3 regions of the Actinoplanes sp. NPDC049598 genome follow, and region 1 is predicted to be linked to each of the others. Evidence: riboswitches for the same ligand, from Rfam matches in the RefSeq annotation. Region 1 holds a riboswitch; each other region holds the start of a gene.

Region 1 (9,419 bases):
CAGGACATGTTCCCGTACCCGTCCGGGTCGGGCCTGCACGTCGGTCACCCGCTCGGCTACATCGGCACCGACAGCTACACCCGGTACAAGCGGCAGGCCGGCTTCAACGTGCTGCACCCGATGGGCTTCGACGCGTTCGGCCTGCCCGCCGAGCAGTACGCGGTGCAGACCGGCACCCACCCGGCGACCACGACCGCGGCCAACATCGAGCGGTACCGCGGGCAGCTGCGCCGGCTGGGCCTGGCCTACGACGAGCGGCGCACGTTCGCCACCACCGACCCGGACTACTACCGCTGGACGCAGTGGATCTTCCTGCAGGTCTTCAACTCGTGGTTCGACCCTGAGCTGCGCAAGGCTCGCCCGATCGAGACCCTGGTCGCCGCGTTCGAGTCGGGCGAGAAGCAGACGCCCGGCACGCCGTGGGCCGAGCTGTCCCCGGTCGAGCGGCGCAAGCTGATCGACGACCACCGCCTGGCCTATGTCAGCGAGGCCCCGGTCAACTGGTGCCCGGGCCTGGGCACGGTGCTGGCCAACGAGGAGGTCACGCCGGAGGGGCGCAGCGAGCGCGGCAACTTCCCGGTCTTCCAGCGCAACCTGAAGCAGTGGATGATGCGGATCACCGCCTACGGTGACCGGCTGGTCGAGGACCTGGACACGCTGGACTGGCCCGAGCCGGTCAAGCTGATGCAGCGCAACTGGATCGGCCGCTCGAACGGCGCGCACGTCGACTTCCCGGTCGGTGACGACATCATCACCGTCTTCACCACGCGCCCCGACACCCTGTTCGGCGCCACCTACATGGTCCTGGCGCCGGAGCACGAGCTGGTCGATCGCATCACGCCGACCGCCTGGCCAAATCCGACAAATCCGAAATGGACGGCCGGCAGCGCGACGCCGGCCGAAGCAGTCGCGGCCTATCGGGCACAAGCGGCCGCCAAAACCGACGAAGAGCGCACCGAGTCCAAGGACAAGACGGGCGTCTTCACGGGCGCGTTCGCGACCAACCCGGTCAACGGCGCCAAGATCCCGGTCTTCATCGCCGACTACGTCCTGGCCGGCTACGGCACCGGCGCGATCATGGCGGTCCCGGGCCAGGACGAGCGCGACTGGCAGTTCGCCGAGGTCTTCGAGCTGCCGATCATCCGTACCGTCGCCGCTCCGGACGGTTTCGAAGGCGCCTTCACCGGCGACGGGCCGGCCGTCAACAGCGACTGGCTGGACGGCAAGGGCGTCACCGAGGCCAAGGCCGCGATGATCGCCTGGCTGGAGCAGCACGGTCACGGCCGTGGGGCCACCACCTACCGCCTGCGCGACTGGCTGTTCAGCCGGCAGCGCTACTGGGGCGAGCCGTTCCCGATCGTCTACGACGAGACCGGCCTGCCGGTCGCGCTGCCCGAGTCGATGCTGCCGGTCGTGCTGCCCGACGTCGACGACTTCTCGCCGCGCACCTTCGACCCGGAGGACGCCGACAGCGAGCCCGAGACCCCGCTGTCCCGCAAGAAGGACTGGGTCAACGTCGAGCTGGACCTGGGCGACGGCCTGAAGACGTACACCCGCGAGACCAACACCATGCCGCAGTGGGCCGGCTCCTGCTGGTACGAGCTGCGCTACCTGGACCCGCGCAACGACAAGGCGCTGGCCGATCCGGACAACGAGGCGTACTGGATGGGCCCGCGCAAGGACGGCGACTGCGGCGGCGTCGACCTGTACGTCGGCGGCGTCGAGCACGCGGTGCTGCACCTGCTGTACGCCCGCTTCTGGCACAAGGTGCTGTACGACCTGGGCCACGTGTCCTCGTTCGAGCCGTTCCGCCGGCTGTTCAACCAGGGCTACATCCAGGCCTACGCCTACCAGGACGAGCGCGGCTTCTACGTGCCGGCCGAGGAGGTCGTCGAGCGCGACGGCAAGTACTACTACGACGACAAGGAAGTCACCCGCAGCTACGGCAAGATGGGCAAGTCGCTGAAGAACGTCGTCACCCCCGACGAGATGTGCGACCAGTACGGCGCCGACACGTTCCGGGTGTACGAGATGGCGATGGGCCCGCTGGATGTCTCCCGCCCGTGGGAGACGAGGGCGGTGGTCGGTTCCCAGCGCTTCCTGCAGCGAGTGTGGCGCCTGGTCGTCGACGAGGAGACCGGCGCCGTCCGCACCACCGACAACCCGCTGGACCCGAAGACCCGCAAGCATCTGCACCGCACCATCGCCGGCGTCCGCGAGGACCTGGACGAGCTGCGCTTCAACACGGCGATCGCCAAGCTGATCGAGCTGACGAACACGCTGACCCCGCTGCCCGAGGCCTCCCGCGAGGCCGTCGAGCCGCTGGTGCTGATGCTGTCCCCGTTCGCGCCGCACCTGGCCGAGGAGCTGTGGGGCAAGCTGGGCCACGAGGGCACGCTGGCCTACGCCGACTTCCCGGTGGCCGACCCGGCCCAACTGAAAGCCGAGTCGATCACCTACCCGGTCCAGGTCAACGGCAAGGTCAAGGCCCGCGTGTCGGTCACCCCGGAAACGCCCGAGGCCGAGATCCGGGCCGAGGCCCTGGCCGCGGTCGCCGACGCCCTGTCCGGCCGCGACCCGAAGAAGGTCATCGTCGTCCCCGGCCGCCTGGTCAGCGTCGTCGTCTGATCAAGGACCAACCGCGGAGGTACGCCTCCACGGACTCACAACAGCACTGAGGCCGCACCCGCTCGTCGGGCGCGGCCTTCGTGCTTCCCGGGGCCGCAGCGCGCCTTTCGCGTGTAGTCGTGGTCACCGCGCGGCCCGCGCGGTGGAGGCGGGGGGTTGGGCCGGGCGCGCGGGGTGAGGGCTGCGATGGGCGGCGGTTGGGCCGGGCGCGCGGGGTGAGGCTGCGCTGGGCGGGGTTGGGCCGGGCGCGCGGGGTGAGGGCTGCGCTGGGCGGGGTTCGGCCGGGTGCGCGGGTGGGTGCTGCGCTGGGCGGGGTTCGGCCGGGCGCGCGGGTGAGGCCTGCGCGGGGTGAGGGCTGCGCTGGGCGGGGTTCGGCCGGGCGCGCGGGTGCGGGCTGCCTGGGTGAGCGCTGCGCTGGGCGGGGGCTGCGCTGGGTGGGGATCGGGCTGGAAGGCCCGGGATGGGCCATGCAATCGCGCGGAAGGCGCGCTGCGGCCCGGGGAAAGCAGAAAGGCCGCGCCCGGCGGAGCGGGAGCGGCCTTAGTGCGGTTGTGAGGGTGCCGAAGCGTACCTCCGGCGGGGTTGACTCTCAGGCGGTGGCCACGGCGGCGGCGGACTTCTTCGCGGAGCGCTTCCACCAGACGACGATGCCGGTGGTGAGCAGGAAGCCGATGGCGGCGGGGGCGAAGGAGAGCACGCTCATCTCGCCCGGCTGGGTGACGGCGGCGCCGATCGTCGCGTAGGAGATGGCGGACGGGATGGCGGCCAGGGTGGTGCCGAGCAGGTAGCGCTTGCGACAGACGCTGGTGGTGCCGTAGGCGTAGCCGACCAGGCCGAACGGGGCCAGCGGGAGGAAGCGGACCAGCAGCACGGCGGAGAGGCCGCGCTTGTTGAGCCAGCCGTCGAGCTTGTGGAGCTTGCTGCCCAGCTTGCCGCCGGCGCGGGCCTCGAGGGCGCCGCGGCCGACCCAGCGGCCCGCGTAGTAGGTGACGGCGGCGGCGATGACCGCGGCGGCCAGGGCGGTCGCCGCGCCCGTGGTGGCACCCAGGAGGGCGCCACAGGCCACGGTGATCGCGGTGCGGGGGACGAGGACCGAGAGGAGCAGGCCGCCGACCACCGCGATGATGGCGGCGGCGATCGGGCCGAGCTTGGCGATGCCGTCGGCGATGTCCTGGATCGGCAGCACGGCCGCGGCGACCGCGATGGCGGCGATGACCAGGCCGAGGATGCCGAACCGGACGAGCCGGCGGCGCCAGCCCAGGGACTGAGGGGCCTGAGGGTCCGCGGAGGCGATGGCGCCCGGCGGGGCGATCAGGATGTCAGTCATGCAGTCGTCCGTCCCAGTGTCTCGTCGGTCAAAACGTGTCGTCAGGCTCCGGCTGCCGCCAGTCGTTCGCCCCGGAGCCGCTCGGCCCAGGTGTCGTCGACCGGGGCAAGACTATCCGCGCCGATGGCCCAGCGCAGTAGCAGATCGGCTATAGCTGGGTTGCGGGCCAGCGCCGGGCCGTGCGAGTAGGTGCCCAGAATCTTCCCTGCCCAGGCTCCCTCGGTTTGGCCGTCATTGCCAATGCCGGCCGTCACCCGGGCCAGCGGGGCGGCGCCCGGCCCCAGGTGGGTACGGCCGCCGTGATTTTCGAAACCACTCAGCGGAGGCAGCCCCAGCCGCGGGTCGATGTCGCCGCGGATCTCGCCCACGGCGCGCGTCTCACCCCGGTCGGAGTGCAGGTCGAGAAGCCCGAGACCCGGGCATTTCGCTCCCTTGGCAAAGAACGAGTGACCGAAGAGCTGGTAACCGGCGCAGATGGCCAGCACCGCCGCGCCCTGGTTGACGGCCCGGTGCACGCCGCCGTCGTTGATCAGCCGCTGGGCCGCCAGGGCCTGCGGGCCGTCCTCGCCGCCGCCGATCAGGTAGATGTCGGCGGTGGTGGGCATCGGCTGGTCGGAGCGGACCGAGTACGTCTCGACCGGGATGCCGCGCATCGCGGCCCGGCGGGCCAGGATCAGCAGATTGCCGCGGTCGCCGTAGGTGGAGAGCAGGTCCGGATAGATCCAGACGATGCGCAAAGCCTCAGTTGACACGGTCCAACTCCGCTCGGATGTCCTGGAACGCCGTGTAGTTGGCGATCACCTCGAGGCGGCCGGGGGGCACGATCCGGACCGCCTCCTCGAAACTCAACACGTGCTGGAAGGGCACACCGTTCACTTCCAGCCGAACTGCCAGGTCGTAGGCCCGCTCACCGGTGATCAGGACCGGCCGGCCGTACAGCGGCGCGAAGTCGACGTCGTACAGCCAGGAGGTGTCGAAGCCGTCGGGGTCACGCGCGTTGATGGAGAGCAGGGTCGGCGCCTGATCGGCCATGTCGAACGCCTCGAGCCAGCTGGCCGGGTTCTTGGCCAGCAGCAGCCGGATGTTGCGGCCGTCCCGCTCGACCTGCGCGTACCGCCCGGCGATGGAGGTGACGGTGGAGAGCCGGGGGAGCGCCTCGATCGGGCGCACGCCGAACTCGGCCGCCACGGCCAGCGCGGTGGCCGCGTTGCCGAGGTTGACCGTGCCCGGCAGCTGCAGCTTGACCAGGTGCCAGTCGCCGCGCGGGTCGACCACGCCCTCGTCCTCGACGCGCCACTGCGGTATCGGCCGGCGCAGCGGGCAGCCGGTGCACCACCAGTCGCCGTTCTCCCGCTCGATCGGGTCGCCGCTCTCCGGGCAGACCCACGAGTCGTCCTGCCAGCGCTGGCCGGCGCTGAACCAGGTCACCTTCTGCGAGCCGTAGGCGGCCCAGACCACCATCGGGTCGTCGGCGTTGGCGACCACGTTCACATCCGGGTGGCCGGCCAGGGTGGTGCGCCACAGCTGCGCCATCATCGCCACCTCCTTGGCCCGGTCGAGCTGGTCGCGGGAGAGGTTGAGCAGGGCCACCACCCGCGGCTTGGTCTCGTCGATGACCCGGGGCAGGTAGTGCTCGTCCACCTCCAGCACCGCGAACGGGGTCTGACCGGCCTTGGCCAGGGCCGACGTGTGCCCGGTGGGCATGTTGGCCCCGAAGGAGTTGGTCGCGACCGGGCCGAGCACGCCGAGCGCGGCCGCCGCCAGCCGCGTCGTGGTGGTCTTGCCGTTGGTTCCCGAGACGAGCGCGATCGCGCGTCCGGTGGCCAAGTGGCTCAGCAGCTCAGGGTCGATCTTGAGGCCGATCCAGCCTCCGATGACCGAGCCGTCGCCGCGTCCCGCGGCCCTGGAGAGCGCCGCCGCCGTCTTCGACACGGAGGTCGCGACCTTGGCCCGCAGGGGCATCTTCCCGTCCGTCACGGCGACGAGGGTACCGGAACCGCCTGTTACGTCGAGTTGTCGCCGGTCCCCCTCCGTCCGGCATCCGACTCGGCCGTTCGGGGGAGCGGGTTTTGCCCGGTGAGGAAGGTTTGAACCGCGGAAGAGTGAATACGGAAAGGCCGTCACCCGGCCGGTGACGAGGAATTATGTGTTCTGTTTCACCCGTAACCTTCAACAAAATGTATTTGCCCCAGCACGATCCGTGCTGGCAAAAGTTACGCGGCGGTCACAAATCGGACAGGGGTCCGTGTGCCAACTACTCTCGGTCACTGAGCCGCTTCCGCCGCCCGGGACGGATCTCGGGTACCAAGGATCAGCCGACAGCAACCCGCTGGAAGCTTGCGCCGCCCGGTTCACGCCGAGCCCTGCCCCGGGCCAGGCAGCGCGACCACGAGCAGTTGTACGACCACAAAGGCATACGGGGGCAGGGACGGGGGACCCAAATAGCGGTCTCCTCCGCGTCACCCGCTCCGGTGGCGATCAACGGAGAGACCTTGGGGTGAAGTCGCCTCCCAGCGACCGGGCAAGCCTTCCCGCCCGAACCCGACAGCTAACCTCGCAGGCGTGCCGGAGGGAATTCTCTACCGTGCACGAACACAGTTCGAGCCGGGGCCGACGCATGTCCGTCGGAGCCGGCAAACTCGCACTGTCTCTCGGTCTCTGCCTCTGCGCCGGCCAGCTGGTCTCCACGCCGGCCGCGCACGCCGCCACCCCCGTGGTGACGCAGGCCGCCGTGACTGCCAAGGCCGCGGCGAAGGTGAAGCCGACCGTCCGCACCAGCGTCAGCACCCGCACGCTGGCCTGGGGCGCCAAGGTCAAGGTGACCGCCCGCTACATCAACCCGACCAACGGCAAGGCGGTCACGTCCGGCACGGTGCGCCTGCAGGCGCTCCGCAACGGCAAGTGGCAGAACTGGGCGTCCGGCAAGGTCAACAAGAACGGCGCCATCGCCCTGTACGCCGCCCCGAAGACCAGCGGCTCGCTCCGCATGGTCTACGCCGGCACCTCGACGTTCGCCCCGCAGGTGGGCGGCCGCCTCGCGGTGAAGGTCGTCGCCAGCGGCGCCAAGGTCCTGGCCGAGGCCTCGGCCCACACCGGCGCGCTGTACAAGTTCGGCGCCTCGGGTCCGAGCCGCTTCGACTGCTCGGGCTTCACCAAGTACGTGTACAAGAAGGCCGCGGGCAAGAACCTGGCCCACAAGGCCAACTCGCAGCAGTCCGCCGGCAAGTCGGTGGCCAAGGGCGCCAAGAAGGCCGGAGACCTGATCATCTTCCGGAACGGCTCCTACGGCTACCACGCGGCCATCTACGCGGGCAACGGCTACATGTACGACTCGCCGCACACCGGCGCGCGCGTCTCCAAGCGCAAGATGATCAGCACCAACTACGTGGTCCGCCGCCTCGTCTGAGGTTCCTCAGACACGCGGTAAGTACGACAGTTGCTCAGCGGGGCGCGACCGGTTCGGTCGCGCCCCTCTGTCGGTCCGGTGACTCCAGGTGACTTGCTCGCGCTTTCCGGAGATACGGAGTTGGCCACAGGCACCCGCCGTAGGGACGGCCTCGGTCTGTCCTCACTCCCTCTGCCCCACTTTCGGCCGGTGCGTACCGTCACGCCAAGGCCCGCTCCGCGGGCCTGAAGGCGCTTTCTCCGTCCCGCCTGTAAATAACAGCCCGCACACCTGAGCCCTCGGCGTGCGGAATCTGCGCCCTGGCGATGAGGTGTCCGCCGGGTCACGTCGCCCGCGCCCGCGCCGCCGGCCGCCCACCGCGTCCGCGCCGCCGTGTTTGTCCGCGCCACCCGCGCGCCTGGGCCGCCCACCCCGCCCGGGCCGCCACCCGCGCGCCTGGGCCGCCCACCCCGCCCGGGCCGCCACCCGCGCGCCTGGGCCGCCCACCCCGCCCGGGCCGCCACCCGCGCGCCTGCGCCACCTACCCCGCCGGGGCCACCCGCGTGCCTGCGCCATCCATCCGGCGGGGGCCACCGCGCCCGCGTCCGCCCTGGCCCGCCCGGCCTGATCCCGCGCCCGCGCCCGCGCAGGCTCGGGCGACCTCGCGGGGATCGCGTCGGCGGGCGCGCGGTGAATGACGATGCGGGGGCGTGAATGAACTGGAGTCGGGGTTGACAGCGGGTTATCTCGACGGTCCTCCACTTTCCTCCCCGGCGGGGGTTGACATTTGTTTTGACTGGGAGGTTTGGGCGTGTTTGTCGTGTTTCTTGACGGGGGTGCGGTGAGGATGTCGGAAACCGGACGGGGTTGATCATGCGGTGGCCCTCCACTCTGCGTGCACGCCTTTGAGCTGGGGTTTCGTGTGCGAACAAGCTTCGTGAGGGCGCTCATTCGGCTTGCGGGTGGAGGGAAGTGGAGTAGAGTGGAGCGCAGTGGCAGGGCCAAAAGGGACCTGAATTCCAAACGGGATTTGGCTCTGGAAGACCTGCCGGCCCGAGTTGACCGGCGGACCGCGAACCGCCAGGGGCAGGGGGTTGGAGCCGATGTTTCTCGGCACTCATACCCCACGCCTCGACGACAAGGGGCGGCTGATCCTTCCAGCGAAGTTCCGCGACGAGCTGGCGGGAGGTGTCGTGATCACCAAGGGGCAGGAGCGCTGTCTTTACGTGTTCCCGATGCCGGAGTTCCAGCGCATCGCGGGTCAGCTTCGCGAGGCCCCGGTCACGAACAAGGCCGCCCGGGCGTACAGCCGGGTGTTCTTCGCCAGCGCGCACGACGAGATTCCCGACAAGCAGGGGCGGGTCACGATCCCGGCTCACTTGCGGGCGTACGCGGCACTCGACCGCGAACTCGTGGTGATCGGGGCGAGCACCCGGGTGGAGATCTGGGACAAGCAGTCGTGGGACGACTACCTCGCCGCGAGCGAAGACGAGTTCGCGGACATCGAGGAGGGGGTGCTGCCCGTCGGACTGTGAGGCGTGGCATTCGGCCGGCCCTGTGGTGGGGCCCGGACGTCGCTGCTGCCGTACTGCGAGATCTCCAGCCGCTCCCGCACCTGGCGCCTCTTCCCCGGCGCCAGGCGCGTGTCCGGGCTTGGGCGCGCCCGATGGCAACGGGCACGAGCGGATGGGGATCTGGCGGTACGGAAAGACGTTCGGGCGGCTGCCACGGCGTGGGCACATCGCTACGGCGTCGTCGATGGGTGGGCACTGGGCCGGAAAAGGGCCTGGTGAGGCGTGAGCCGGGGACAGTCGGGGATGCGATGGGGGTCGACATGGGGGAGCTTCGCGGCACGCACGTGCCGGTGCTGCTCGAGCGATGCCTCGAGCTGCTCGCCCCGGCCCTGCAGCTGCCCGGCGCGGTGCACGTCGACTTCACGCTCGGCCTGGGCGGTCACGCCGAGGCGGTGCTCGAGCGCTATCCGGAGGTCGTCCTCATCGGACTCGACCGGGACACCGAGGCGCTGGCCCACTCGCGGCAGCGGCTCGCCCGGTTCGGCGAGGAGCGGGTCCACCTGGT
Region 2 (9,419 bases), on a different contig from region 1:
TACGCGGCAACGCCTCCGGGCCAGTGGCCGGACTGGAGCTGGGGCCACGAGACGCGGGTGCTGCAGGACCTCGGCGGGTACCCGAGGCAGCGGCTGAAGGTGCTGCGGATGCCCCGCGGCGTCCGGGATCTGGAAAGCGGCCGGTCCGCGCCGGAGTACCGCTTCCACTACTACTTCGAGGTGTTCCAGGGCGGCCACCGCTGGACCACCGACCTGTTCACCGAGGACATCGTCTACCGGGACCTCGAGTACACCGACGAGAACGGCTGGATCACCCACATCTGCATCTACTGGGCGGTGGGCGACTGGGTGGCGCCGGTCTACAGCCCGATGGAGGACCCGCGGATCCCGCCGGACTCCGAGTTCCAGGCCAAGAACTACTACACCTATCAGGACAAGGAGCGCTTCCACCACGAGAAATACCAGATGCTGTACGGGCTCGACCTGCCGCACCGGTTCCATTCGCGGATGTGGGGCCCGCGCGGGGCGACCCTCGTGCAGCAGTACCACGTCGGGCGGATGTTCCCGCCGGAGGAGAAGAACGAGACCTGGCTGGGGCCGGACGGCACGTCGGCGCCGGGAGGGGGCAACTGTTGGTACCACCACCTGTGAGCGTCTTCGGCCTGCGCAAGACGTGGATCGACCCGGTGCCCGGCATCGCCATGGTGCAGGCCCACTACACCTGCTCCCCCACCGGCGTGCCGCCCGACTGGGCCGGGGCCGAGCAGGTCGTGCTGTCGCCCGGTCCTTCTAGAAGCGCCGTCTTCGAAGTGCCCCGGACGGTCGACGGCTCGACGGAGTTCTCGCTGCACCACTTCTTCTTCGTGGTGGGCGAGCACGACCGTACGACGTCTCCGGTCTTCACCGAGCCGATCGTGGCCCGCGAGGTCGTCTTCGATGACGCCACCGGCGCGTACAGCTCGGTGGGTTTTATCTGGAGCGAGGCCGACTCGCCGGTGCCCAACTACACCAGTGGGGTCACGGACGTGCCGCACGTGTTCCGGGGGCTGGTGTGGGGCGTGCGCGGAAGCACCGTCCGCTACGGCTTTCATCTCCTGGTGGGCGACGGCGAACGCTGGGACGACAACGGCGGTCACGGCTGGACCATCACCCTGTGAGGCGCTACGACCGGCCGATCCGGTGGGCCGGGAAGGGCCTGATCCGCTACACCGGCGCCCTGGACGGCCCCCTGACCCTGCACTACGGGTACGACGGCTGGTCGTCCCCGCAGGACGTGCCGATGGAGCGCGACGACGCCGGCTGGCTCGCCGCCGTGCCGGTCGGCGGGCGCCACGTCGTCGACTGCGTGGTGCGCTCGGCCCGATCCGAGCAGTGCGACAACAACGACGGGGCGGACTACCGGCTCTGGATCTCCCTCGACCCGGTCGACGCGCACACCCACGTCCGCGCCCCCGGCGGCGGGCAGCTCGGCTTCGACAGCCTGCGCACGGCCGCCTTCTCCGGTGGCATGACCCACGCGCTGGTCTGCTGGACCGAGAACGACCTGGTCGAGATCGTCGCCGAGGCCACGCCGTGGCTCACCCCGCTGGTCTGGGTGCGGCCCGGCGGGCCCGATCCGGCCGGCGTCCGCAGGCGGCTCGGCGCCGGCGCGGCGGGGCTCAAGCTCCACCCGGCGTACGACGGGTATCCGGCCGACACGCCAGGTCTGGACCCGTACCTTCGCGTGGCCGAGGAGGCCGGCGTCCCGGTGACCGTGCACAGCGCGCCCGGGCCGGCCGATCCCGACCTGATCCGGCGGCTGGCCGAGCGCTTCCCGGCAGTGCGGTTCGTGCTCTACCACACGTATCTCGGGCCGCCCGAGGGCCGGCGGCGGGCCGCGCGGCACGCCGCCGCCCTGCCCAACCTCTACCTCGAGACGTCCTGGTGCCGGTCGGCCGAGGCCGAGCGCCTGATCGACGAGGTCGGGCCCGAGCGGGTGCTGTTCGGCTCGGACGCGGCGACGGACGGGCCGGACCACTTCGTACGGCGGCCGCCGAACATCGAGATGACCGAGAACTACAACACCGGTCTCCTGCGGCTGGCGCAGCGCCTGGCGCCTTCGGTTTTCCGTGCTTTCGCGGAGTCGAACGCCCGGCGGCTCTTCGCGCTGCCACCTGGGCGTTTGGCCAAGCGGCGGCGGCTGACGCGGCGGCCGTCACTCTGACGTGGCGGTGTGGCGGGCGGGCAAGATCTCCCATGGCTCGCTATGTTGGGTCCATGACGACGACCGGCGACCGCAGGACACTCCTGCTGCGCTCGTTGTTGTCCGTTCTGCTGTTCGTGTTGCTGGCGCAGGTCGCCACGCCGCAGCGGCCGTCCGCGACGTCTTCCCCGCGGGCCGCTGTCTCCTCCTCCGCTGTGTCCGATCCCTCGTCCTCGCTCACCGAGCCCGACGAGTCCGCGGAGTCCGAGCAGGCGCCGATCGACCGCGCCACCGTCCTCAGCACACAGTTCACCGCGGGTGTCCGCGGTTCTCGCGCGCCTCCGGCCGCGTCCGCCTGATCAGCGCCTTCCCGCGCTGATCGCAGCTGCCCACGGTGGACTCGACACGCGGACGGATTGACGATCATGAACGTTGTAGCGGAGATGCTTGTTTCCTCACCGGCGCCGGCCATCTGGGCCACGCTGATGCTGCTCACCCTGCCGGCCCTGCTCCTGCTGGGCAGCCCGCAGGCGATGCGCCACCCGCGCAAGGCGGCCCAGGAGACCGTGGCCGTGCTGCGGGCCCGGAGCGCTTTCAAGAACCGCCAGGCCGAGGAGGCCGCCCAGGCGGCGCAGTTCGCCTCCGAGATCCAGGTGGCGGCCGAGCGCGCCGCGGCGAGCGCCGGCCGCTGGCAGGAGGTCTGGGAGCAGGCCGCCCAGGCGGTCAACGTCGCCTACGACGCCTGGCTGGAGGCGGACGCCCGGGTGCGCCGGGCCGCCGCGGGCGCCGTCTGGGGCACGCCCTGGTCGGCCCGGACCTGCGCGGAGTACGCGGACCGGGAGAGCTTCCTGCACCGGGCCGTCGAGGCCGCCGTCGGCCGCGGGGAGCTGCCCGCCTCGGCCCTGGCCGACGCGATGGCCGAGCGCAACGGCTGGGACGCCCGGCTCCACCAGGTCGAGCAGGAGCTGGTGATCGCCCGGGCCTCGGCCGCGTGGCTGCGTCAGCGGTACGAGCTGGCCACGGCCGCCGAGTCGGCCGCCTGGCACGATGTCTCGCTCGCCCGCAGCACCGCGAGCAGCCTGCGCGACGAGGCGCAGGCGGCCGCGATGCTGGCGGCGGCCTCGGCCCCGGTGCGGAAGAGCACCGAGGTCCGGGCGAGCCGCCGGGTGGTTCTCGCTGCGGGGAGCCTTGCTCAGATCGCGATGCGCTGACCCGGGAAGATCAGGTTCGGGTCGTCGATGATGCTCTTGTTGAGCTCGGCGAGCCGCTCCCAGCCGCCGTCGATCTGGTAGCGGTTGGCGATCTTGGCCAGGGTGTCGCCGGCGCGGACGATGTAGAAGTCGCCGGTCGTCTTCGTGGTGCTCCGGGGCGCGGCGGTCGTCGACTTGTGGGTCGTGGACGACTTGTGCGTCGTCGCCGACTTGTGCGTCGCCGACTTCTTGCTGGTCGTCGACTTCTTGGCGGTGGAGGACGACTTCTTCTCCGAGGCGCCGCCGGTGTTGGTGCCCTTGTAGCTCTTCGACGAGCCGGCCTTCTTGCCGCAGACCGGCCAGGCGCCGATGCCCTGACCGTCGAGGACCTTCTCGGCGATCGCGATCTGCTCGCCCCGGCTCGCCTTGTTGGCGGTGCTGGCGTACTTGCCGCCGCCGTAGGCCTTCCAGGTGCTCTTGGTGAACTGCAGGCCGCCGTAGAAGCCGTTGCCGGTGTTGATGCTCCAGTTGCCGCCGGACTCGCACTGGGCGACGGCGTCCCAGTTGACGCTGCCCGCGGCCTGGGCCGGCTGGGCCGCGCCGAAGAGGGCGAACGCTCCGGCCACGCCGGCGGTGGTGAGGCCGAGCGCGACGGTGTGCTTACGGTTTTGTGCCATGGAAGAACAACCTCCACGCCTACGAGGTGAGCTGTCGGGTTCGGGCTGAGGTGCCCGGCCGCGCGAGGCGGCTTCACCCCGAGGCACGCGCGGTGGCGTGCCGGAGAACGTTTGGGTCCCCCGCTCCATGCCTGAGTTGAATTCCGTCGGGCGGCGGCAGGACTCGGCGTTCCGCCCGCGGTGCCCACGATCGTGGGACCGGCCGACCGTAACCACGCCGATCGACCCTCGGCAAAGCCACGAAGGGCGATCGTGACGTTGTTCTCAGTGCGCCCGGCCGGGGAATGCGCCCGGTTCTGCCCCGTTTTGCCGTGATCACCGATCAAGGCTGCGACCAGGCCGATCAGTCCGGCGTTACCAGGCCCTGGAGCCCGACGACAACGGCGATGATGCCGAAGACGGCCAGCAGCAGCCCTCGCCCGAACGGCGCCTCCGCGGTCTTGCGGCCCGTCAGCCGGTCCCACAGCAGGGCGACCCCGACCGCGATGCCGACCACCTCGAAGTGGAAGACGTGCGGCCCGTCGAAGAGGTGGACCAGCAGGTAGTAACCGCCGGCGACCAGGGCCACGACGCCGACCACCCAGCCCCACGGCGCGACCCGGTCGGCGAACGTGCCGAACCCGCCGCCGACGCGCGGAATCTGCCGCAGCAGGGCCGCGGCGAGCAGCAAACCGCCGAGAATGTTCGCGAGATCCAGCAACAGCGCCATCAGCATGCCTCCCGGTTACCCATACGGGAGCGCTCCCATGTCGGGTTCAACGCTTCATCACTTCCAATACGAGCAGTCGGCGCAGAACCGCTGATGCGGGATCGTGAAGGCCAGGCAGCAGGTCCGGCGGCGCACCCGCTCGGTGTTCCAGTCGACCAGGTGGGCCACGTCGAGCATGCGCAGCACCTGGCCGGTCGTCTCCCCCGGCGGCGCGCCCGCCACCGTCGAGGCGCGCTGGGCCGCGTGGGCGATACCCGCCGACAGCGAGCCCAGAAGCAGGCGGCGGCTGACCCGGGCCGCGCCCTGGACCGCGTCCAGCAGCGGCGTGACGTGCTCGTCGAGCAGGGTCCGGCGCAGGGTGGCCAGCAAGGCGGCCTCGTCGCTGACCACGGAGACCCGCGGCTCGCCGCGGCCGGCCAGCGGGTCGTCCGGCAGCACCGAGACCGGGATGTCCTCCCGCAGGCCGAGCCGCGCCGGGGCGTACCGGTCGTCGAACCGCACCAGAACCTGGGCCGTCGTGAGATGCGGCACCCGGCGCGCGGCCACCCAGCCGAAGACGGCGGGCACCCCCAGCCAGTAGGAGTACGCCTTCCAGATCAGCGCCGCCGACACGTGCGGTTGCGCGGCCCGCCAGCGCCGGCGGCCCGCCTCGAGCAGCACCTCGACGCCGTCCCCCGCGAAATCACCGGCCGGGATCCAGCCATCGAGATCCGTCACCAGCAGATCGGCCGCGAGCCCCGGCACCCGGGTACTGGAGCCGTACCCACCCGCGATCGCGGCAAGAATCGGCGCGTCCACGAGATCTCCCACCGCTCAGGTATACCCGCCGCGCCCCTGCGGTATCCGACGCTCCGCAGTGGACGCTAGTTTGACCAGGTGAAGATCGGCGTCAACCTCCCGCAGACCACCACATACGACCTAGCGCACGACGTCACCGCGTTCGCCCGCGCGGCGGAAGACCTCGGCTTCGACAGCCTGTGGGCGTACGAACGGGTGCTGACACCGGAGGACCAGAGCGGCTCCCACGGTTTGTACGGAATGCCGGACGTCCCCTGGCCGGAGCGGTACGGCTACACGACGGATCCCCTGGTCACCCTGACGTTGGCGGCGGCCGTGACGTCGCGGGCCGAACTGGGCACCGGCGTCCTCGTACCGCCGCTGCACCTGCCCGTCCGCCTGGCCAAGACCCTCGCCGCCCTCGACGCCGCCGGCAACGGCCGCCTCATCGCCGGCCTCGGCGCCGGCTGGTCCATCGACGAATTCGAAGCCACCGCTCCCCGCCCGCTGACCGAGCGCGGCGCCGCCCTCGACGAGTTCCTCGACGTCGCGGACGCCGTCTGGTCCCCCGACCCCGTCTCCTTCGACAACGGCCGGTACCACATCAAATCGGCCCGCATCAACCCGAAACCGACCCGGCGCATCCCGCTCTTCCTCGGCGGCCGCGGCGAGCCGGCACTGCGCCGCATCGCCCGCCGCGCCGACGGCTGGCTGCCCACCGCCACCCCGCCCCCGCAGGTCGCCGACACCCTCGGCCGCCTCCGCGACATGGCCTCCGCCGCCGGCCGCGACCCCGCGGCGATCTCCTGCATCTTCCAGGTCGGCGTCGCCACCACCCCGTCGATCCCCCAGCTCATCGACGACATCGGCGCCCTGTCCGAAGCCGGCGTCGACCACGTCTATGTCACCCTGCCGTCAGCGCTGTCGTCCCTCGCCGAGCTGACCGACACCGCGGCCGCCCTGATGTCCGCCGCCACCGACGCCAACCTCCACTGACTCCCACCGCCGCCCCCGCTGTCGCAGACCTCGCTCACGCCGGAAGCGCGGCCGGCGCGACGGGATGCGCCGGACCTCGCCCACCCCGGCAGCGCGGCCGCCACGGCGGGATTTCGCTCGTGCCAGGGCACGACGGGGGCGGCGGATGTCGCGGACCTCGCTCACGGCGGCGCGACCGGGACGACAAGATGCCGCGAACCTCGCTTACCCGGGGCGCGGCCGAGACGACGAGATGTCGCTCATGCCAGGGCACGACCGTGGCCACGGATGCCGTAGACCTCGCTCACGGCGAAGGCGCTACCGGGCCGACAGGAGCACGCGGACCTCCCTCACGGGGCGCGGCGGGGCGGGGCGATGGATGTCGCTCACGCCGGGGCGCGACCAGGCGCGCCGCGCGGGGAGTCAGGAGACCGGGTTCCGGTGCAGGCGGCGGAGCGCCAGCGCAAGTTGGAGGCGCAGGCGGCCCTGGGGTTCGCGCGGATCCCAGCCGAGCAGGGGCTGGGAGTGGGCGAGACGGTCCTGGAGCGTGGAGTGGTGCACACGCAGAGCGGAGGCGGCCGCGCGCAGGCTGGCCGCCTCGGCCACGGCGTCCAGGGTGCGCAGCATCCAGGGGGCCGACGCGGCGGCCCGCTCGAGGGCCCGGACGTCCGGGTGGGGCTCCGTGGCGGGTCCGATCGCCGGGGCCAGCAGCACCAGGCCCCCCAGCTGCTCGGCGTGGACCACGCGACGGCCGGGGTCCTGGTCGGTGTCTTCGGCGGTGAAGCGGAGTGCGACCTGCGCCGCGGCCCAGGACTCCGGCAAATCCTTCACCAGCACGGCCGGGCCGACACCAGCCCGCTCGGCGGCGAGCACATCGGCCGGATCACCCCGGCGAGCGCCGTCGCCGTGCGGGGAGTTCGGAGGGCTCACCGCCGGGACCACACGCGGCACGCCGTCCGACGGCGCGGCGGGACCCCGAGCCGGCGGGTTCGGGGGGCTCGCCGCCGGGATGAGGCGGGGTATGCCGCCGGGGAGGGCTACGGCTCGTACGGCGTCGGTGGGGTGGAAGCCGAGGCGGGACGCCGCGCGCAGGCGGAGGGGCTCGAGGGCCTCGCGGTCGACGGCGAGCTCGGCTGAGGCCGGGTCGGGGCGGGCGGCGTGGCCGCGGGTGCGGTCGAGGACCGCGCGGGCGGCCGCTGCCGCCCGCTCCAGCACCATCGCCTCGATCGGGCCGGGGGTGCCGGGCCGCTCGAGCGACAGGGTGGCGCCCTCGCCGACCGGCGCCGACATCCAGATCGGGTCGGCGGGGCCACCGGAGGCGGAGGAGCCGTCCGGCTCGACCCGTACCCGGACGTGGCGCTCGTCGTCGTCCAGCCGGGCCGGGCAACCGGCCAGGACGGCCGCGCCGCGGACGATGGCGCGCAGCCCGGCCCGTTCCTCGGCCAGCCGGTCGAAGTAGGCGATGACGCGTACCGCCGCGCCGGCATCGGGGTCCAGCGCGGCCAGGCGTACGGCAAGGTCTTTCACCCTCGTCATCCTCCCCCGCCGCCGCCGTCGTGACCAGGTCTCAGACCCCCAGCAGCCGCTTCAGCCAGCGCAGGCGGGCGGCCCGGGCCTCCTGGGAGATGGCGGCCTGCGGGGCGAGGCCGTCGAAGCCGTGGAAGCCACCCGGCCAGACGTGCAGCTCGGCGCGGCCGCCGGACTGCCAGATGCGGCCGGCGTACGCGACGTCCTCGTCCCGGAAGGTCTCGGCCGAGCCGACGTCGATGAAGGCGGGCGGCAGGCCGGACAGGTCGGTGGCGCGGGCCGGGGCGGCGTAGGGGGAGACGTCGGGGCCGCCGCGGGCGTCGCCGAGCAGAGCGGTCCAGCCGGTGTCGTTCGCGGTGCGGTCCCAGACGCCCAGGCCGGCCATCTGCCGGGCCGACGGGGTGTCGTTGCGGTCGTCGATCATCGGGCAGAGCAGCATCTGGCCGGCCAGGCCGGGGCCGCCCCGGTCGCGGGCCATCAGGGCCACGGCCGCGGCGAGACCACCGCCGGCGCTGGCCCCGGCGATCACCAGCTGGGCCGGGTCGATGCCGAGCTCGGCCGCGTGGGCGGCGGTCCAGACCAGGCCGGCGTAACAGTCCTCGACCGGTGCCGGATGCGGGTGTTCGGGGGCGAGGCGGTACTCCACCGAGACGATGACGGCCGGCACCTCGGTGGCCCAGTCCTGCAGCGCGTCGACGCCGGACCGGTTGTTGCCGACGATCATGCCGCCGCCGTGCGTGTGGTAGATGCCCGGCAGCGCGGTGGTGGCGCCGGCCGGGGTCAGGATCAGCAGCTCGACGTCGGGGTCGCCGGCCGGGCCGGGCACCAGGCGGCGGGCCACGGTGAACGTGCCGTCGCGGGACAGCTGCTCGTCGCTGAGGTCGGCCATGACGCCGCCCTCCCGCATCGACGGGATCATCTCGGCGGTCCACGCCGACGGCAGCTGCTGGCTGATCACGTCGAGCGCGGCGGCCAGCTCGGGATCGAACGGCGGAGGCGGCAGAACGGTCGTCACGGGAACCCCTTTGTTGCGGGAATGTTTCCCCCATCCTGGGTCCCGGCCCCCGCCGTTATCGAGCGCCGGGCGGCGGAACTTTCCCGCCACCCGGCGGATCCGGCCGGTTCCTCACGCACCGAAGGCGGCGCGGGTGATCGGCTGCCAGTCGCGCCAGGTCTTCAGGCGGTCCTCGTAGATGGCCTCGATCTCCGGGAAGACGTCGCCCAGGATGAGTCGGCGCGGCGGATCGGCGGCGTCGACGAGGGTGAAGATGGCCGGCACGGTGGCGGCCGGGTCGCCCACCCGGAACTCCGGCGCGGTCGCTTCACGGGCCCGGTCGTAGTCGGATAGCGGAGCGCTGGTCCGCAGACCGCGCGAGGCGAAGTCGGTCGCGTACGGCCCCGGCTCGACCATCGTGATGTGG
Region 3 (9,419 bases), on a different contig from region 1:
GTCCGCGAACGTGGGCAGCGCGGTCATCGGTCGCCCGGTCATCAGTCGCCCGGTCATCGGTCGCGCAGTCGTAGGTCGCCCGATCACGGGTTCCCCCGTCATTGGTCGCGCCGTCGCAGGTCGCCCGATCACGGGTTCCCCCGTCATTGGTCGCGCCGTCATAGGTCGCGCCGTCATAGGTCGCGCCGTCATAGGTCGCGCCGTCATAGGTCGCGCCGTCATAGGTCGCGCCGTCATAGGTCGCGCCGTCATAGGTCGCGCCGCCATAGGTCGCGCCGTCATAGGTCGCGCAGGCCTAGGGAGGACGGTCGGAGGCGCGGTTTACTGATTGCGGCGCAGGACTTCGGCGAAGCGTTCGGCGACGTTCTCCAACACGCCTGGAGGGAGGAAGATGAGATCGCCTGGATAGCCCTGCTTCAGGCCCTTCGCCAGGTCGCGGACGCGGAGGTCGTGGCCGGGGTTGCGGGTCCGGTTGCGGCGGTCGAAGCTGCGCCACCGCCGGATCGCGAGGTCGGCCAGCTCGGGGGCGTAGCCGGCCTCCTGCCCGGCCTCCACGATCGACTCCAGCTCGTGCGAGAGCCGCAGGTCGTCCCGGTCTGTCATGACGCGCCACCGATCGCCACCATGCCCTACAGCATGCGGACCGCACACCGCCACCGCGACGCCATTATGGCCCCGCCACCCTCCGAGCCGGCGAACACACCCCAAAGAGCGACGTAATCGCCGTCATTGAGCCCCGTCGTCCGGCAAGGGTGGAGGTTCCGGCGGCACCCTCGGGGCAGAGGGCTGAGCCGGCGGCGGAGACGGCGGCGCCCCCGAAGCCGGCGGCGGAGACGGCGGCGCGCCTGAGGCGGAGAGCTGAGCCGGCGGCGCACCCGGTGGTGAAAGGTCAGCCGGCGCGGCCGGAGCGGGCGGCGGAGACGGTGGCGCGCCCGGAGCGGACGGCAGACCCGACAGCCCGCCCGGAGCGGACGGCAGACCCGACGCGGGGTCTGGGGCGGACGGCGTAGATGGCGGCGCGCCCGGGGCCGGCGGCGCGCCCGGGGCCGGCGGCGCGCTCGGGGCGGGCGGCGGGGATGGCGGTGTGCTCGAGGTGGAGGTTTGGGGGTCGTTCCAGGCGGCGCGGAGGTCTTTCTTGGTGGTTTGCCACCAATCGCGGAACTCGGTGGCCAGGTCGGTGAGGGCGTGGCGGGCGCCGGGGTCGTCCAGGCCTGCGCCCAGGAGTTCGGCGAGGCTCAGGAGCCATAGGAGGGGGGTCAGGGCCAGGGCGAGCAGGGGAAGCGGCCACCAGTTCGTGGCTGCGTACAGGTAGAGGAGGGCTATGGCTGTTGCGGTCAGGGCCAGGGCTGTGAGGTCGGCGCGGCGCATCAGGGTGGGGAGCAAGCGCAGGCAGCGCCAGGGGAGGCGGCCGGCGGGGAGGAGGATGCGGGCGGCGAAGCCGGCCATGACGGTGGCCAGGACGGCTGACATGATGCGGCCGAACGGGGCGGCCGGGGGCCACCACCAGTGGGCGATCAGCTGCAGCAGGCAGATCAGGGCGGCGCTGGCGGCCAAGCCCCGGCGGAGGCCGTTCAGGACGCCGCGGATGGGCCAGGTCATCGAGACGATGTCCGCTCGGGCGGGGTTGTCGCGGGCGACGTCTCTCAGGGCGCGCATCGAGCGGCGGACGCGGAGGCGTTCGGCGTCGAGCATGGCGATCAGCCAGCGGCCGTACGGGTTGCCGGGGCTGACGGCCAGGGCGGCGCGGGCCGCGGACAGGGCGGCCTCGCGGTTGCCAGCGTCGCGTTCCACGTCGGCCACGGTGAGCAGGCCCTCGACCGAGTTCGGGTCCAGGGATTGGCCGTGGGCGGCGGCGGCGCGGGCCCGCGGGTAGTCCTTGGCCGCGGCCAGGGCCCGGGCCAGCACGAAGTGGCCGGTGGGCTCGGTGGGGGCCAGGCGGACGGCCTCGGCGGCGGCCGGTACGGCGTCGCGGGCGCGGATCAGGACGATGAGGTTCTCGGCGCGTTCGGCGTGGGCGTCGGCGAACAAGGGCGCCGCCGCCACGGCGGCGTCGGCCGTGGCCAGGGCGCCGGCGTAGTCGCGGCGCAGCCGCTGCACCGAGGCCAGCAGGGTCAGCAGCCGCGCATCGCCCGGCTCGGCGGCCAGGCCGTCGCGGGCCGCCCTCTCCGCTTCGTCGTAGCGGCCGACCTGGGCGAGCCGGTGCGCCCGCCAGTACGCACTCAACGGATCTTGCGCTTTTTCAGGTAGGCGGCCAGGTCGTCGTACTCGCCGGACTCGTTGGCGAACATGGCCACGTTGCGGGCCGTGGCGAACCAGCCGTCGGTCGACGGGCGGACCTCGCGGACCGCGGCCAGCATGTCGTCCTGGTTGATCATGCGGATCTCGCCGGTGCTGATCGAGTCGCGCATGGCGAACTCGGCCGCCGTCTCGCAGACGTGGGCCAGGTCGGCGCCCGAGAAGTGGTCGGTGGCGTCGGCCACGCGGCCCAGGTCGATGTTGGCCACCGGGCGGTCCCGCAGGTGGTACTGCAGGATCGCCGAGCGGGCGGCCTTGTCGGGCGGCAGCACCAGGACCGTACGGTCGAGGCGGCCCGGACGGCGCAGGGCCGAGTCGATGTCCCAGGGGGCGTTGGTCGCGGCGAGCACGAAGACGCCGTCGTTGTTGCCGTCGACGCCGTCCAGCTCGGTGAGCAGCTGGTTGACGACCGTGCGCATGGACGACGAGTTGAGCTGGCTGCGCTTGTGACCCAGGGCGTCGATCTCGTCGAGGAACAGCACGCAGGGGGCGTGGCCGCGGGCCGAGTCGAACAGATCGTGCAGGTTGCGTTCGGAACTCCCGACCCACATGTTGAGCACGTCGGTGATCGACAGGGAGATGAACGAGGCGCCCATCTCGCCGGCCACCGCTCGGGCCAGGAACGTCTTGCCGCAGCCGGGCGGGCCGTAGAGCAGCAGGCCACCGCGCAGGCTCTTGCCGAACAGGCTGCGCAGCTTCGGGTTCCGCAACGGGCCCAGGAAGGAGATCTCGAGACGCTTCTTGACCTGTTCCATGCCACCGACGTCGGCCAGGGTGATCGTCGAGGTCTCGATGTCGAAGCTGCGGTCCTCGTGGCCGCGGACCGGCTCCACCGAGTCGCCCGACCGGGCGAAACGCGGCGGGACGATGTCGCCGAACTCCTGCTCCATCGCGGCCCAGTCCACACCGTCAGCCGGCTTCCCGGACGGGACGGCGGGAGGGGAGGGCGCGGCGGGGGTGGGCGGCACGGCGGGAGTGGCGGGCGCGCCGGGAGTGGCGGGCGCGCCGGGATTGGCGGGCGCGCCGGGATTGGCGGGCGCGCCGGGGGCCTCCGGCGGAGAGGGTACGGAAGAAGGCGCGGCCGGATTCAGAGCGGCGCCCATCAACCGCTGGGCCGTGGCGTTGCCCGGCTCACGGGCCAGCACCTGAGCGGCGTGCCCGATCGCCTCTCCCCCACGGCCGGCCGCCACGAGCAACTCGGCCAGGTGCAGCCGCAGCGGGAGGTCGTCCGGGCGGGCCTCCACGGCCGCGGTCAAGCTGTCGATCAGGGGCGAGTCGCTCATGACACCGAATTATGCCCGCGCCCGCCCAGCCCCAGCTGTGGCCCATGACAACCGGGCGCTCACGCAGGCGTACGGCCAAGCAAGCGGAACCCCGCGCACCCAGCGCCACCAAAAGCTGAGGCCGCCGGGGCAGAGCCCCGACGGCCTCGAGAAACCGACGAGCCGATCAGCCCGGTCGCCGGAAGCCCGCGATGGGCATCCGGTCGATCTCCGCCATCCGCACATGATCACCCGTGTGCGGGGCGTGGACCATCATGCCGCCACCGATGTAGAGGCCTACGTGGTGGAGGCTGCCCGGGAAGAAGAACACCAGGTCACCCGGCTGCAACTCGTCCCGGGAGACCGCCTTGCCCTCGTTCCACTGGTCTTTCGTGTAGTGGTCGAGGTGCACGCCGACGCTGCCCCAGGCCTCCTGGGTCAGGCCGGAGCAGTCGTACGTGTTCGGGCCGGCCGACCCGAAGACGTACGGCAGGCCGATCAGGTCGCAGGCCTTCTGCGCGGCCCGGCCACCCTTGTCGTTGGTGTACGTGACCGGACAGGGACCCAGGCGCAGCGGCCCGTCCGAGGCGTCCGCCGAGCCGTAGGCCTGGATCCGCAGTTTCTGGAGCGAGGTGATCTTCGTCTCGATCGCTGCTTTGCGGGTGCCCAGGTCCTTGTCGCGGGCGGCGACGGACTTGGTCACGACATCCAGGTCGGCCTTGGTCGCGGCGAGCTTGTCCCGCAGCGCCGCCACGCCCTTGATCTGCTCCTGCTGATGACGGGCCAGCTGATCCAGATAGGTCAGTTTGTCGGTCAGCCCGGTCGGGTTGCCACTGATGATCATGGCATCCAGAGCGTTGGGGGCACCCTGCTTGTACGCGTCGACGGCCAGGCCCCGTACCTGCGCCATCGCCAGGTCGACCTGCACCTGGAGCGGAGTGAGCTGGGCGGACAGCTGCTTCTGCCGGGTCCGGTTCTTCAGCAGCTGGTTGTGCACGTTGTTGTACTCCTCGATGACCGGCTCGAGGGCGTTCCACTGCTTGTCGATCTGGGCCTCGACCGAGGAGGGCGAGGGTGTCGCATGTGCGGCGGCTGGTCCGGTGACAACGACCCCGACCGCCGCGAGTGCGCAGACGAGCCCGCGCAGAACTGCGGCGCGACCGCGCGCCCCAATCCGTTTCACGTTGGGTGTGATGTCCTTTCTTCCCTCGAGCCGCCGACCGGGTTAGCTGACGGGTTCGGACGGGAAGACGCGCCCGGCCGCGACGGATCGCGGCTTCACCCCAACTGCTCGGGTCCCCGGTTCGCCCACACGACGATTAGGCGGTGGTCCGTCAGATCGGCCGGTTGGACGATGGGGGGCTGCCAGACCGGGGACCACCGTACTCCGGATCATGCGGAGAACTGAAGGCGGCGCGGGCGGGAAACTGCTTGCGTAGAAAGTCACACACAGAGTAGTCAGAGCGGCCAGTGGTCCAGCGCACGGTCGAGCCAGGGCACCACGAGAATCACGGTCGGTAATACCAGCAGCCCAACGGCGGCGAGCCCGGCGGCGATGTTGAGGCCGACGGACACGGTGTGCGGCCGGGTCAGCCGGGCCAGCCGGCGACGCCGCGCCTCACCCGTCGGGTCGGCCCGCGCGTCCTCCGCCAGGGGGACGGCGTCGGTCAGCCGCTCCAGAGCGGCTCGCAGCGGCTCGGCCCCGACTCTCCGTCGCGCCACGTCGTCCGAGATCATTTCCAGGAGCAGGTGTACGGCGTCGAGCGGCACCCGGCTCCGCAGGGGGCGGGGCACCGCCCGGTAGAAGGCGGTGAACGACTCCATCACCACCTCGTGCCGGTGCCGCAGATGGGTCTGCTCGTGGGTCAGGACAGCGTCGACCTGCTCCCGGTCGAGCACCTGAAGGACACCGTTGCTGAGCACGACGCGGGGCTCGCGGCCGGGCACGCAGTACGCCAGCGGGAGGGCGCCGTCGAGCACGCGCAGGTTGTCCGGGCCCAGCTCGCGGTGCTGCTCGGCCCGGTCGAGCAGGTCCACGAGCGTACGGTGCCTGGCTCTTCTCGCCCTTGACCTTCGCGTGACCCCGACCAAGGAGATCAGCAGGCGCAGAATGATCAGGGCGGCAACCGCCAGGGCGCCGAGCAGCGCGAGGACGGGTTTTCCGGAGGTCCTGGACAACTCGTACGGGGCGGAAAGCACCACGCCGAGCGCGGACAGCACGGCGCTCAGGGTGATCGACTGCCAGAGCAGGACGGCCGCGACGGGCGCCCGGTCGGGCCAGTGCGCACGCGCCAGCGGGCCCGGAACGACCAGCGACAAGGTCAGGCCGAGCGCGCCGAGCAGGAGTGCGGTCACGTCTTGTTGTTGACTGCTTCGATTGCCGCTTTCAGGGCGTCCGGCGACAGTTGCCCCATGAAGTAGGCCAGAGCGGCGTCCTGGTCGCCGCTGGCGGTGAGAGCGTCGAGCATCAGGCCGGCGGTCATCTCCTCGCGGGACTGGGCGGGGACGTATCTATATGCGCGGTCCTCGTCCTGCTGGATGACGACGCGCTTTTTCGTCAAGCGGTTGAGCACGGTCATCACGGTCGTGTAGGCCAGGTCGCGCTCCCGGAGCCGCTCGTGCACCTGCCGCACGGTGAGCGGCTCGCCCGCATCCCACAACTGCCGCATGACCTCGCGTTCCAAGTCCCCGAGAGCCATGTATGCCATCTTACACAGGCCTACTGCACGGCGTCGTACTACACGACGTAGTATCTACTACGAGACGTCGTAGAGGGGGCATTCCCATGGACGTGCTGGACCTGACCCGGCTGCAGTTCGCGGTGGTGACGATCTATCACTACTTCTTCGTGCCGCTGTCGATCAGCCTGGCCGCGGCCGCCGCCGGCCTGCAGATCGCCTGGCTGCGCACCAAGCGCGCTGAGTATCTGCATCTGACGAAGTTCGTCGGCAAGATCCTGATCGTCACGTTCGCGGTCGGCGTGGTCACCGGCCTCGTGCAGGAGTTCCAGTTCGGCCTGGGGTGGAGCGCGTTCGCCAAGTTCTACGGCGACGTCTTCGGCCCGACGCTGGCCATCGAGGGCATGCTCGCGTTCTTCCTCGAGGCGACGTTCCTCGCCCTCTGGTATTTCGGCTGGGACCGGCTGCCCCGCCTCGTGCACACCGCCACGATCGTCATCGTCGCCATCGGCACCGTGCTCTCCGCGTTCATCATCCTGGCCGCCAACTCCTTCATGCAGCACCCCGTGGCGTACGAGCTCGACCCGGTCACCCAGCGCGCCCGGCTGACATCCTTCACCGAGCTGCTGCTGAACAAGGTCAATCTGGCCGCGTTCCCGCACACGCTGGCCGGCGCGATCATGGTCGGCGGGGCGTTGCTGCTGGCCCTCGGTGTGTGGCGGCTCCGGGCCGACGGCACATTCCGGATCATGGCGCGGCTCGGCGCCTGGATGACCCTGGCCGGCGGGGCGCTGACCGCGCTCACCGGCGACCACCTGGGCAAGGTCATGACCGAGGTGCAGCCGATGAAGATGGCTGCGGCCGAGGCCCTCTACGAGACCACCAAGGGCGCGCCGTTCTCGATCTTCACGATCGGCTCGCCGTTCCCCGACTTCTCCCTCGACATCCCGTGGCTGCTCTCCATCCTGGCCAAGGGCAACCCGACGGCGACCGTCCAGGGCATCAACGACCTCCAGGCCCAGTACGCGGCGCAGTACGGCCCCGGCTCGTACGTGCCCATGATCCCGGTCGCCTTCTGGTCGTTCCGCGTGATGATCGGCGCCGGCATGCTGGCCGCGGCCGTCGCCGCCTATTACCTCTGGCGCACGAGGAAGCACCGGGAGGCGCCGCGCTGGCTGACCCGATGGCTGCCGCTGATCCCGATCCTGCCCGCGGTGGCCAACACCTTCGGCTGGATCTTCACCGAGACCGCCCGGCAGCCGTGGATCGCGTTCGGCATCTCCAAGGTCGCCGACGGCATCTCCCCCGGGCTCACCAGCTCCGAGGTGATCGCCTCGCTGGCCGGCTTCACGGTGATCTACGGGATCCTCGCCGTCGTCTGGTTCCGCCTGATCCGCCACCTGGCCCGACAACCCCTCGCGCCCCCGGCCGGGGCCGAGGCCGAGGCCGCCGCCGAACCCGCTCCCGTCTACTGAGGGGACCATCCATGATCACCTTCTGGTTCGCCGTCGTCGTGCTCGCCTGGGTGCTCTTCTTCGTGCTCGAGGGCTTCGACTTCGGGGTCGGACTGCTCGGCCCGCTGCTGGGCCGCGACGATCACGAGCGCGGGGCCGCCGTCCGCACCATCGGCCCGTTCTGGGACGGCAACGAGGTCTGGCTGGTCGCCGCGATCGGCGTCACCTTCGCCGCGTTCCCCAGCTGGTACTCGGCCATGCTGTCCGGCCTCTACCTGCCGATGGTCGTCCTGCTGCTCCTGCTCGCGGTGCGCGGTGTCGCCCTCGAGTTCCGCGGCAAGGGCGACGGGCCTTCCTACCGCCGCCGGGCCGACATCGCGCTGGCGGTCAGCTCGCTCGGCATCGTGCTGGTGTGGGGCGCGCTGCTGGCGACGTTCGCCCGCGGCCTGGCCCTCGGCGCCGACGGCTCGGTCACCGGCGGCGGCTTCTCCCGCACGCTGGCGCCATTCTGGTCTTGGCCGGCCGCTTGGGGCGCTCTCGCGGCCCTGTTCGCCGCTTTGCTGCTCGGCGCCACCTTCCTCGGCCTGCGCACCAGCGGGCCGCTGCGCCATCGGGCTCGCACGCTGGCTCGCTGGCTGGGCACCGGCGGGGCGCTCGCGCTGGTCCTCATCGGGTTCGGTACGGGGTCACGACTGGCCCTCGCCGCCGCGGCCCTCAGCCTGCTCGCCGGCATGCTGGCCCGCTCCGGCCGCGAGGCGCTGGCCTTCGCCACCACAGCCCTGTCAGTGGCCGGCACCGTCGTCGCCGTCTTCACCGCCCACGGCGACGTAGTCCTGCGCAGCACCCTCGACCCGCAGTGGTCGCTCACCCGGGACGCCGCCGCGGCCACCCCCCAGGCCCTGGAGCTGCTCACCTGGGCCGGCGTCTTCATCCTGCCCGGCGTCCTGGCCTACCAGGCCTTCTCCTACTTCGTCTTCCGCCGCCGCGTGGCCAGCGAACGAGTCCCATCATGACCCGCCCACCCTTCGCCACTTCCCCGTCCGCCCCTCCTTCTCCTGCCGCTGCTTCCTCCGCGCTCCCCTCTCCCTCCGCTGTCGTATCTCCCGGCGCCGCTCCCTCCGCTGTCATATCTCCCGCCGCCGCTCCCTCCGCTGTCGTATCTCCCGCCGCCGCTCCCTCCGCTGTCGTTTCTCCCGCCGCGCCGAAGCGGTCCGTGTCAGCCCGCGGGCCGCTGGATCCCCGGCTGGTGCGGCACGCCCGCACCAGCCGGGCCGGCATTGCGCTGCTCGCGCTCCTCGGCGCCGGGCAGGCCGCGGCGACCCTGGCCGTGGCCGTCGCGCTCAGCCTGCTCGTGGCGGGCGGCCACCGCTGGGCGACCGGCCTGCTCGCCGGCGCCTTCGTGGCCCGGGCCGCCTTCGCCTGGGGCGAGCAGGTCGTCGCCCAGCGCACCGCGGCCCGGGTCACCGACGAGCTGCGCCGCTCCATGCTCGCCGCGGTTCTAGGCCGCGGCCCGGCCTGGGTCGCCTCGTTCGGCGCGGGCCGGCTCACGGCCGTGCTGAGCAACGGGCTAGAGGCGCTGCGGCCGTGGTTCGGCGGCTACCTGCCTTCGCTCGTCCTCGGCGTCGCCCTCCCGCCGCTGGTCATCGTCACCATGGCCCTGGTCGACCCCGCGTCGGCCGTCGTCGCCCTGGTCACGCTCCCGCTGATCCCGGTGCTGGGCGCCCTGATCG

The links. Region 1 has a riboswitch for cyclic di-AMP ahead of AB0J66_RS34120 (NlpC/P60 family protein). Riboswitches for the same ligand answer to the same signal wherever they lie in the genome.
Region 2: another riboswitch for cyclic di-AMP. It lies ahead of AB0J66_RS07925 (transglycosylase family protein); the one in region 1 lies ahead of AB0J66_RS34120 (NlpC/P60 family protein).
Region 3: another riboswitch for cyclic di-AMP. It lies ahead of AB0J66_RS35600 (NlpC/P60 family protein); the one in region 1 lies ahead of AB0J66_RS34120 (NlpC/P60 family protein).

The regions. Positions count from the first base shown of each region.
Region 1 is NZ_JBFAOX010000018.1:154,607-164,025, reverse strand. Features, by position in the region: gene leuS (leucine--tRNA ligase) at 1-2,628, shown strand, start outside; gene AB0J66_RS34135 (VTT domain-containing protein) at 3,218-3,955, opposite strand; gene AB0J66_RS34130 (glutamine amidotransferase) at 3,997-4,707, opposite strand; gene AB0J66_RS34125 (MurT ligase domain-containing protein) at 4,697-5,917, opposite strand; cyclic di-AMP (ydaO/yuaA leader) riboswitch at 6,347-6,533, shown strand; gene AB0J66_RS34120 (NlpC/P60 family protein) at 6,573-7,361, shown strand; gene mraZ (division/cell wall cluster transcriptional repressor MraZ) at 8,444-8,875, shown strand; gene rsmH (16S rRNA (cytosine(1402)-N(4))-methyltransferase RsmH) at 9,163-9,419, shown strand, end outside.
Region 2 is NZ_JBFAOX010000002.1:433,849-443,267, forward strand. Features, by position in the region: gene AB0J66_RS07900 (hypothetical protein) at 1-612, shown strand, start outside; gene AB0J66_RS07905 (hypothetical protein) at 609-1,118, shown strand; gene AB0J66_RS07910 (amidohydrolase family protein) at 1,115-2,164, shown strand; gene AB0J66_RS07915 (hypothetical protein) at 2,218-2,502, shown strand; gene AB0J66_RS07920 (hypothetical protein) at 2,569-3,354, shown strand; gene AB0J66_RS07925 (transglycosylase family protein) at 3,336-4,010, opposite strand; cyclic di-AMP (ydaO/yuaA leader) riboswitch at 4,013-4,169, opposite strand; gene AB0J66_RS07930 (hypothetical protein) at 4,354-4,719, opposite strand; gene AB0J66_RS07935 ((2Fe-2S)-binding protein) at 4,777-5,529, opposite strand; gene AB0J66_RS07940 (LLM class F420-dependent oxidoreductase) at 5,596-6,492, shown strand; gene AB0J66_RS07945 (helix-turn-helix domain-containing protein) at 6,895-7,998, opposite strand; gene AB0J66_RS07950 (alpha/beta hydrolase) at 8,039-9,013, opposite strand; gene AB0J66_RS07955 (SDR family NAD(P)-dependent oxidoreductase) at 9,125-9,419, opposite strand, start outside.
Region 3 is NZ_JBFAOX010000020.1:80,641-90,059, reverse strand. Features, by position in the region: gene AB0J66_RS35615 (hypothetical protein) at 322-603, opposite strand; gene AB0J66_RS35610 (tetratricopeptide repeat protein) at 727-2,223, opposite strand; gene AB0J66_RS35605 (AAA family ATPase) at 2,220-3,578, opposite strand; gene AB0J66_RS35600 (NlpC/P60 family protein) at 3,745-4,740, opposite strand; cyclic di-AMP (ydaO/yuaA leader) riboswitch at 4,756-4,893, opposite strand; gene AB0J66_RS35595 (M56 family metallopeptidase) at 5,016-5,912, opposite strand; gene AB0J66_RS35590 (BlaI/MecI/CopY family transcriptional regulator) at 5,909-6,256, opposite strand; gene AB0J66_RS35585 (cytochrome ubiquinol oxidase subunit I) at 6,343-7,710, shown strand; gene cydB (cytochrome d ubiquinol oxidase subunit II) at 7,722-8,702, shown strand; gene cydC (thiol reductant ABC exporter subunit CydC) at 8,903-9,419, shown strand, end outside.